Regions from separate parts of the Selenomonas sp. oral taxon 137 str. F0430 genome, predicted to be linked through region 1. Evidence: riboswitches for the same ligand, from Rfam matches in the RefSeq annotation. Region 1 holds a riboswitch; each other region holds the start of a gene.
The links. Region 1 has a riboswitch for cobalamin ahead of HMPREF9162_RS11145 (TonB-dependent siderophore receptor). Riboswitches for the same ligand answer to the same signal wherever they lie in the genome.
Positions count from the first base shown of each region.

Region 2: linked by a shared signal. The riboswitch ahead of HMPREF9162_RS05385 (sirohydrochlorin cobaltochelatase) and the one ahead of HMPREF9162_RS11145 (TonB-dependent siderophore receptor) in region 1 are both predicted to bind cobalamin.
Region 3: linked by a shared signal. The riboswitch ahead of HMPREF9162_RS01170 (hypothetical protein) and the one ahead of HMPREF9162_RS11145 (TonB-dependent siderophore receptor) in region 1 are both predicted to bind cobalamin.

Region 1 is NZ_AENV01000015.1:189,205-192,482, forward strand. It holds gene HMPREF9162_RS11145 (TonB-dependent siderophore receptor) at 1-1,852, opposite strand, end outside; cobalamin riboswitch at 2,018-2,197, opposite strand; gene HMPREF9162_RS11155 (DUF4153 domain-containing protein) at 2,352-3,278, opposite strand, start outside.
Region 2 is NZ_AENV01000008.1:11,859-15,136, reverse strand. It holds gene sigH (RNA polymerase sporulation sigma factor SigH) at 250-1,020, shown strand; gene HMPREF9162_RS05390 (vWA domain-containing protein) at 1,033-1,764, shown strand; cobalamin riboswitch at 1,829-2,021, shown strand; gene HMPREF9162_RS05385 (sirohydrochlorin cobaltochelatase) at 2,144-3,136, shown strand; gene HMPREF9162_RS05380 (Gfo/Idh/MocA family protein) at 3,273-3,278, shown strand, end outside.
Region 3 is NZ_AENV01000003.1:12,592-15,869, forward strand. It holds gene HMPREF9162_RS01160 (valine--tRNA ligase) at 1-828, opposite strand, end outside; gene HMPREF9162_RS01165 (YhcH/YjgK/YiaL family protein) at 952-1,422, opposite strand; cobalamin riboswitch at 1,684-1,867, shown strand; gene HMPREF9162_RS01170 (hypothetical protein) at 2,043-2,384, shown strand; gene HMPREF9162_RS01175 (TonB-dependent receptor domain-containing protein) at 2,423-3,278, shown strand, end outside.

The DNA.
Region 1 (3,278 bases):
GCGTCCACTTCGGCGCGATTTGGCCGCTGACGCTCAGTTCGACGCCCTTGAATTTATTCTTGCCCTCCATGACGCGCGTGGGGTTCGGGTCGCCGGTGTAACGCACGTCAATCGTGCGGTCCTGTTCGATTTGGAAGACGCTCAGCCCCGCGAGGACGCCGCGCCGACGGTACTTAACGCCAATCTCGTTCTGCTTGGTCTTGGCAGGGGAAAGCATCGCGCCCGTGTTCATAAAGCCGCTGCCGACGACATTCCCCTTATCAAAGCTCTCAGAGTGGTTCGCATAGATGCTGAGGTCATCCGTCGGGCGGTAGACGATGCCGAACGTCGGGGAGTTCGCGCTGCTGCTGACCGTCGTGCTGCGCGCGCGATTATAGCCGGAGTCTGCAGCATAGGACGTCGCCTTGACGCTGTGATGGTGAATGCCCAGCAGGGCAGTCGCTTTCCCATATTCGACGGTATCGGTCAGCGATACGCCCGAGTAAGTCGTCACGCCGGACTTAATCGCCCCGCGGACAGAGCCGGGCGCATAGTTCCACGTCACGCTGCGCACGCCGCCGCTGAGGCTCCCCGACATATTGCCGAAACTCGGAACGGCATTCCCATACGCCCCGTTCCGTTCATAGCCCCAGTAGGCATGGTACCAGTCGCGGTCGAGCGCCAGCACGACGTCGTTTTTGACATCGCCGACATGGAACGTCCCGCGCACGCCGAGCTGCGTATATGCGTTGCGCAGGCCGTACGGATACGTCCACAGCGTATTATAGAAATCGCCCGCCTCATTGCGCATGAAGAGCTTGCTCGAGGAGGTCATCACGTAGCCGCTGCCGTAGTTGCGGCTGTACCCGGCGTTAAAGAAGGCCTTCCACGTATCGCTCAGTTGCTGCTCGTGATTGAGCACGGCCGTCCACGTCTTCACCTCGATATGCTGCCCCGGGAAACTGTAGTTGCGCTTGCCGCTCGGCGCCGACGGCAGACGACTCCCCGTATAGAGATTCGCCCCCGTACCGCTGAAATCGAAATAGCGCTGGCCGCCCTCGTCCTTCGTATAGCGGTAGCCCATGAAGAGATTCGTTGTGCTGCGGCGCCCCGCATGGTCGAGGTTGATATAGAAGTCGCGCGTCGTGAGCTTCTCGCCCTTGACCGCCGTCTTGCCCTGAATGTTCTCCGCGTTAATGCGCAGCCCCCACGCCTCGTTTTTGCCGAACCGCCTGCCGATGTCGACAATCTCGCCGAGCGCTCCACCCGTGCTCACCGTCTGCGTATAGGTGAGGCGCTCCTTGCCGTACGCCGCGCGTTTCGTCACGAGATTGACCGAGCCGCCCGCGGACTCCGAGTTCGTCGAGCCGTGAACGCCGATGACAGGCCCCGAGATGACCTCCATGCGGTCCACGAAGTTCGACGGCATATTCGTCTGGGAGAACATGCCCGGCACGCCGTTGACCTTGAACTGATACGCGTTCATCGGGAATCCGCGCATGGAGAAGTCGTTGTACATCGTGCTGCTGCTCGTGCGCACGGACGGCGACATGAGCAGCGCGCTCGTCAACGGCTCAACTGCATCCCCGTACTGCGCGAGCGCCTTGTTCGTGATGTTCGTCTGCGTGAAGGGAACCTCCATCACGTCCTTCGTTCCGAGGAAGCCTGTGCCGCCCGTACTGCTCGTGAGACTGTTGGCCTCCTCGCTCCGCTCCCCTTCGACATCGACAGGATCGAGTTCATAGGTATCGACGGCATCCGTCCCCCCCCCGTGGACATCCTGCTTCTCTGCAGCAGATACACCGCTCATCCACACCGCATTCGTACCGATCGCCGCGATGGCGACGGCAAGTGCCAGCTGTCGTTTCGTCATGATGATATTTTCCTCCTCCAAAGTTCCCCTGAGCGCCCCCCGCGCCCTCTTCCCTATGCATTGCTTTCCTCCATCGTACGCACTAAAAAAACACTGCCGTTCTGTCCATCGCAGAATGCAGTGGCAGCGCCGCCCTGTCGTGCATCCGCACACAAAGGGCACCGCTCCCGGCGTACGAGATTCGGTAGGTCTTCCGGCTCTGCGTCATCGTCCGCCCCGTCTTCCCGCTCGCGCAGTGACATGGTGGGGCATCCTCGGCATTACGGCGGCGGGACCGCATCGGTTTCACACCGATTTCCCTGTTACCTCCTTTTCACAAGGAGCACCGAACCTGCTTATGAAGTTAAAAATGAATAAATACTTATTGAAGTATAACGAATACTAATCCTATTGTCAACCACGAAAACCGCGGACTCCACAACGACCGGGGCATCCTCCCTGCTGATCGGGAATGACCGCATCTGCATCACACAGAAGCACAGGCATTCCGGAAGACGTTCTACCTCTTCAAAAGCACGCCCTGCATATTCACCGCCGCCCCCTCTTCTCCTGCGCCGCGCGCCATGATCCGCAGTTCGCTCAGGCAAAGGCGGCTCCGGTCATCCAAATCGATCTGCATCTCACGTGTGAATCTGTTTACACCGTTTCCCGCACGATGTTCGCGCGCATACGCCAACGCCTCCGCGACGTACGCCGAAACATCGCAGTGCTCCTCTGCGCCCGCCCCCTTTTCCACAACGAGCACGCCGTCCCTGACAGGCGTATCCGAAAACACATAGGCTTCCTGCCATCCGGCCACCGGAACGAAGGCAGGATCGGGCGGGGTGAAAAGGAACCAATCGACAGTGTCTTCTCCCTCATAGCTGCGGCGCAATTCCGCGAGCGTATCGTTCATGCCCGGCGTCTCGAGGAACGCCGTCTGACCTCGCTCCGTCAGGTACTCCGAGGCGCTCAGCAATTTTTCCTGCGCCTCCGGCGAAAGAGCAGGGTTCCCCACGACAGTGCCGTCCCTTATCATATCGTTTTCCTCAAGAACGCTCCAAAGGCGTGCCTCCTGCGTACGCAGCGGGATGTCGAGGATGCTCAGCGGCGTCAGCGCGGACACGGCGATCATGACCGCCAGGACAAGGAACGCCGGGCGCGGAGAACTGCGCCGGAACGCACATATGAGCAGGAAAATACCGAACGCCGTGCAGAGGATGGATGCGTACCGAGGAGCGGTAAGCCCATACGGCGCGATCCGCTGGCATACGGCCACGGCCTGCACTGCAAGAATCGGCAGAAAGACCGGCAGCCCGCGGTGCAGAAAGGACTTCAAAAAGGGGTGCCGTTCATCCCCCGCAAAACAGACAAAAAACACGGCAAAGGCAAGGAGCGCCAGTGAGGCAAACCAATTCATCATGCCGACGGGAATCTCCCACAGGAA
Region 2 (3,278 bases), on a different contig from region 1:
TGTATCGAGTGAAACAGCACGTCGGCGGGAGCGGCATCCGGCCGCCGAATACATTCTGGACAGGACATTTGCACCGAGGTTAATATCCTAGTGCAAGTGTCCTTTCTTTTTATCCCTTGACGGCAGTTTTACAATAGGGTTATAATCGAAATGGAAAGACGAATGAAATCTCATCGGCAACTTCCCAAGCAGACGGTATTGGGAGATACGGAGCAATCGTATGATTTTTTTGGCGACCCACAAAAGTCAATGCTGGATGATGAACAGTCTGCACCGGACGAACTTGAGGCAGGCGAAATCGAAGAGGCGGACGAGCCGGAAAGCGAGATGCCCGAAAACAGCATCTACGAAGGCTATACGGATGAGGAATTACTTGTCCATATCCGTACGCACGAGGGCAACGAGGCACTTGATTACCTCGTCAATAAGTACCGGAACTTCGTGCGCTCAAAAGCACGTTCCTACTTCCTCATCGGTGCAGATCGTGAGGATATCGTGCAGGAGGGCATGATCGGCTTCTTTAAGGCGATTCGTGATTTCCGCGAGGATAAGCTCTCTTCGTTCCGCGCATTCGCCGAGCTGTGCGTCACGCGGCAGATCATTACGGCGATCAAGACGGCGACGCGGCAAAAACACATCCCGCTGAACTCCTATGTCTCGCTCAATAAGCCCATCTATGACGAGGACTCCGACCGCACGCTGCTCGACGTCCTTTCGGGCGCGCGCATCAGCGACCCGGAGGAGCTGGTCATCAGCCGCGAGGAGTTCGTCGATATTGAGAAAAAGATGGAGGAGATTCTGAGCGACCTCGAATGGCGCGTCCTCATGAGCTATCTCGACGGCAAATCCTATCAGGAGATCGCCGTCGATCTCCATCGTCAGGTGAAGTCCATCGATAACGCGCTTCAGCGCGTCAAGAGAAAACTCGAGAAGTATATGGAGTCGCGCGGCGAGGAACTGGACATCGGCACCGTTTATCGCGGACTGACGACGATCAACCGTACGGTGGGAGTACCCTGAGGAGGTCTTGTTATGTGGAAGAAAGCTCTGTTCGGCGTATGCGCCGCCCTTTTATGTTCGTTGCTCCTCGCTGTGCCGCGTGCATATGCTGCAGATCAGACCACGGGTGCTGAGAAGCCGAAGCGCATTGAGCTCGTGCTCGTCATTGATAAGAGCGGCTCCATGGGCGGACTCGAGTCCGATACCATCGGCGGCTTTAACAGTATGGTCGAAAAACAACGTGCACTCCACATTCCCGTCCGTGTGACGGCAGTCCTCTTCAACGACGAGGTGCAGACACTCTATGATCGAAAGGCGATTTGGCGTGTTCCGCCGCTGACCGACCATGACTATGTGACAGGCGGGACAACGGCGCTGCTCGACGCCGTTGGCACGACGATCCGGCGCATGGAGCGGGCGGACGGCATCACTGCGCCGGGGACAAAGGTTGTCTTCGTCATCATCACCGACGGACTTGAGAATGCAAGCACAGAGTTCACCCGGGCAGCGGTCAAACGTATGATTTCAGATAAACAGGAAAAGGCCGGCTGGTCGTTCATCTATCTCGGCGCGAACATCGACGCCGCAGAGGAGGCGGGCGCCATCGGCGTCGATCGGGAGAATGCCGTGACGTACAGCAATACGCACACGGGTGTCCGTGCCAACTATGACGCCGTCAGCGCCTACGTCAAGGAAGCCGCCGAAGAATCCGGTGCAGAGCGAGGCGCATGGAAGCGTCACGTGGAGCAGGATACGGCGAAATAAGGGATACCTGATTGACAATAAGTAAAAAACGGTGTATTCTATCAAGCGTAGTTATGAATCCATAATTAAATATCAAGAGACAGGTGCGGCGCCTGCGGGCGCACGCTTAATAGGGAAGCCGGAAGAGCCGGCGCGGTCCCGCCGCCGTGAGGGGAGCGAATCTGCATAATGTCACTGAGAGATGCCAAGATCTCTTGGGAAGGCGCAGAGGAGCGATGAACCGAGCCGGAAGAACTGCCTGTCTGACAGTCACCGTGTGCTTTGGCACAGACCCGCGAGCGATGGGAAGGGGACTCTCACGGATTCTTTGTATGGAACCGGAGGGCTTTCTCGTTATGGCGGGGGAAGCCTTTTTATATTTCTGTTGGGAGGAATTATGATGAAGAGTTGGAAGAAAATGCTGGTCGCTTCGCTTGCATGCTCCGCGATGTTTGGGGTTGCTTATACCCCGGCTGAGGCGGCGTATGAGCTGAATCCGGAGGTCAAGACAGCGACGCCCGCACTGATGGAGGCTGCGCAGATCGGCGTTCTGAAGTATGAAAACCCGCAGATGATGAATTACACGAACAAGGATGCCATCGTTGTGGCGAGCTTTGGTACGACGTTCAAAGACACGCGGGAGAAGACCATCGAGGCAACGGTGGACGCTATTCGGGCGGCTCATCCGGGCGTAAAGGTCGTCACGGCATTCACCTCCCATATCATCATTGACCGCATCGCGAAGAACGAGGGCAAGAAGTATCCGACCCCCGAAGAGGCGCTCGCACAGCTCAAAGCAGACGGCTACTCCCGTGTGGCTCTTGTCTCGCTCGACGTCATTCCGGGCATGGAGTATTCTTATCTGACGGCCGTATTCCATAACTACAAGGAACAGTTCAAGAAGATGACCTGCGGTACGTCTCTTATGTACTGGCAGGGACAGGAAGACCAGTCTGATGACGTAACCGAAGCGATTAAGGCGCTCGCCACGCAGTTCCCTGACCGCGGCAAGCACGATGCACTGCTCATCATGGCACACGGAACGCCGCAGCCGTCGAATGCGTATTACTCCGTCATTCAGGCAAAGATTGATGAGATGCAGTATAATAACGTGTTTGTTTACACGGTAGAGGGCTGGCCCAGCCTTGAAACGGTTATTCCAAAGCTCAAGAAAGCCGGCATCAAGAACGTTACGCTCATGCCGATGATGATGGTTGCAGGCGATCATGCCAACAACGATATGGCGGGCGACGATAAGGATTCGCATAAGTCTGTTTTGGAAGCCGCAGGGTTTAAGGTATCCACCTATCTGCATGGTATTGGTGAGAACGCAGCGATCCGCGATCTCTATGTCCATCGTGCAAATGATGCGTGGGATGCGCTTGAAAAATAAGATAAGTATCTAAGTATATAGAGATAAAATCGGGCTGCTGCACAGTGCGTGCGGCGGCTCTTTTTTGCTGCGCTCTTCATTTTTCGCGCCCACCCTGCTATAATAAAGTATCTATCGTATACAAAGGAGTTTACGGATGAAA
Region 3 (3,278 bases), on a different contig from region 1:
CGCGCCCGTCCCAAATGCGGGATCGACATAGGCGTCGGCAAAGAGCGGGATGCGCCGTCCCACGACGGGCAGAATCAGCGTTTTCCCGACGAGATGTTTGTACCGTTCGTCGTCCGGGTGTACCGCGACGCCCGTATCGCCGAACATCGTCTCGGGGCGCGTGGTTGCGATCTCGACGTACTCGTCCGTCCCCTCGATCGCATAGCGCAGATGCCAGAGATGCCCCTCTTCCGTCTCGTGGTTCACCTCGATGTCGGAGATCGCCGTCGTGCAGGACGGGCACCAGTTCGTGATGCGCGTGCCTTGATAGATGAGCCCCTGCTCGTAGAGACTGACGAACGCCTCGCGCACCGCACGCGAACATCCCCCGTCCATCGTGAACCGCTCGCGCGCCCAGTCACAGGACGAACCGAGCATCCGCAGCTGATACATGATGCGGTCGCCGTACTGCTCCTTCCACGCCCACACGCGCTCGAGGAACTTCTCGCGCCCGAGGTCGAACCGCGTCGTCCCCTCCGCGCGCAGCGACTCCTCGACCTTTGCCTGCGTCGCGATGCCCGCATGGTCGCAGCCCGGCACCCAGATGACGTTCTTCCCGCGCATCCGCTGATACCGCACGAGGATATCCTGCAGAGTATTGTCGAGTGCATGCCCCATGTGGAGCTGTCCCGTCACATTCGGCGGCGGGATGACGACGCTGTACGGTTCGCGGCTCTCGTCCGCCTCTTGATGAAAAAATCCGTGATCTTCCCAATACGCATACCATTTCCGCTCAAAGGAAGCGGGATCGTAGTTCTTCGGAATATTGGCGCCCTGCTCTTCTGACATCTATTTCGTTCCTCCCGAAAAAAGCGCCCCGTCCCGAGGGGGACGAGGGCGCCCGCACATCGTCGTTTATTTTGGTATGAAATACTACGTAAGAGTAGCACAAAACAATATTTTTTGCAAGGATCACGACGTCATGAGAGACGAATGAACCTTAACGACCGCCTTGCGGATCTCCATCGGCTCGCCTGCTGCGACCGTCGGGCGGTGGATTTCCCCCGGCGCAAAGATCGTCACCGTCCCCGGCACGGCGTCGATATACTCCGGATCGGGCGTCCCGCGGTAAAAGATCAGATCGCGCTCGGGGATGCGCGCCGCGACCTCTCCCTCTGTGCCCTGCGGCGCATAGTGCAGCCGCTCCGCTCCGCGCGCGAGGTACTGCACATCGTAGTACTGCTCGTGCGCCTCCGCGCGCTGATCGCCGTACCGCCGCGTCACCGCGTCGAACACATCCGCGTACATATCATCGCCCGCAATCTCCACGCGCCCCGCCTGCATATTTGCAATATCGCGCAGATGCAGCACCTGCAGCGCCTTTTGAATCGGCGCCGGCAGCGACTTATCCTTCACCATTTCCTTTAGTTGTCCGGTTTGCATATGTTGAACCTCCTTCATTGAATCCTATATTTCACGGCTGCCGCAGGAAGCTTTCCGTATCCTGCCCAAAACAATATCCACAAAATACCGCGCCAAGCGGTTCTTAAACCTCATTCTACCGAATCAAACGCATTCATGCAAGACAAAATCACTTCCTAATAAACATTCAATATTTTTGCATATTCTTTTTTTCTGTTCCACCCGAATCCATCTTGACAAATTCCATTCCCCTATAATACAATAAGCGCGCATTATAATATCATAAACTTAAACGGAACAGGTGTCCTTTGGACTTAATAGGGAATTCGGTGTAAAGCCGAAGCGGTCCCGCCACCGTAAGGAAGAGCAATACTGTATGATGTCACTGGGGAGATCGTCTCCTTGGGAAGGCGCAGCTGCGCGATGATTCCGAGCCGGGAGAACTGCCTGTTTGACGCTCACCGCCTGACCCACGAGCGATGGGGAGGAGAGCCGCGCCCACAGCGGCGGTATGACGGCATTTTCCTGCGCGGAGAACGCCGTTTTTTTGTGAGATTTTTCCAAAAGGGGGTGAGGAAATGCGTTTATACAGGATGTTGTTCTTTGCTCTTCTGCTTGTCCTGTGCACAGGCGGCAGAGGAATGGCGGCGGAGGTCTCGGACGATCCGATGATGCTCGAGTGGACGACGACGAAGGTCTGGATCTCGGGCGGCGAGCTGTGCGTGTCCGGCATTTTTGAAAATCGACGCGACGACATCACTGTCACGGCGCTGAACGACTTCACAATGCAGATCACATTCACGCGCGCCGACGGCACGACCTACCAATTCGTCGGCACGCCGAAGCGCCTGCCCATGTGCAAAGTCCCTGCGGGTGAGACAAAACGGCTGACACTGAACTTCGGCTCATTCGAAGGACAGTGGAAAACATGGGTCACGGAGCAGAACTACGAATTCTCTTACATCAACGGAGCGCGGTGGTAATCCGCAGCCCCTAGAAGCGTCAAGGAGGAACTATCGGTATGAAGAAAAAGCAGCTGTCGGCGCTGATTGCCCTCGCATTCGTGTCCATTGGGGGGGGGCATAACGCCGCCTATGCCGCACATGATGAAAATCTCAATTCGTATACGCTGGATGACGTCGTCGTCTCGGCAGAGCGTACGAAGGATCAGTTCGGCGACACGATTACAGAGCAGTCCTATTATCGTACGGGCGGTGACGTCAAAGTCATCACACGCGAGGAGATCGAGAAACGTCATTACGTTGATCTGACCGAGGCAATCAAGCGCATTCCGGGCATCACGTTCCAGAATCCCGGCTACCGCGGCGGCGAGTACGGCTATCAGTTCTACAACAACGGAGTCTCCATCAACGGCGACACACGCGTCATCATTCTCATCGATGGACGCCGTGTGGACAATCTCACAAGTACGCGCGTCGGCGGCAACAGCAAAACCGGCACCAAGTCGACAGGCGTGAATCTCGATCAGCTCATCGGTATGGAGAGCGTCGACAAGATCGAGGTCATCAAGGGGCCGGGTGCCTCTGTATACGGTCCCGATGCAACGGGCGGCGTCATCAACATCATCACGCGCAAGGGCGGCGAGCAGCAGAAAGGGACGCTTGATCTCTCCACGGGGGCATGGCACAAACATAATTATGCACTGACGCTCTCGGGATCGGCACTTCCCGATCACAGCCTGCGCTATTTCTTCACGACAACCCGTTCGATGAGCGGCGATACGAAATTCGTGGACGGCGTTGTGGGCGGCACAGGCACGCTCGGCGGATCCGAGTACAAGGAAGACGCTCTGAATATCCGTCTGGACAAGAAGCTCAGCGATAAGCAAAATCTCAAGCTCTGGTATAATTTCAAAC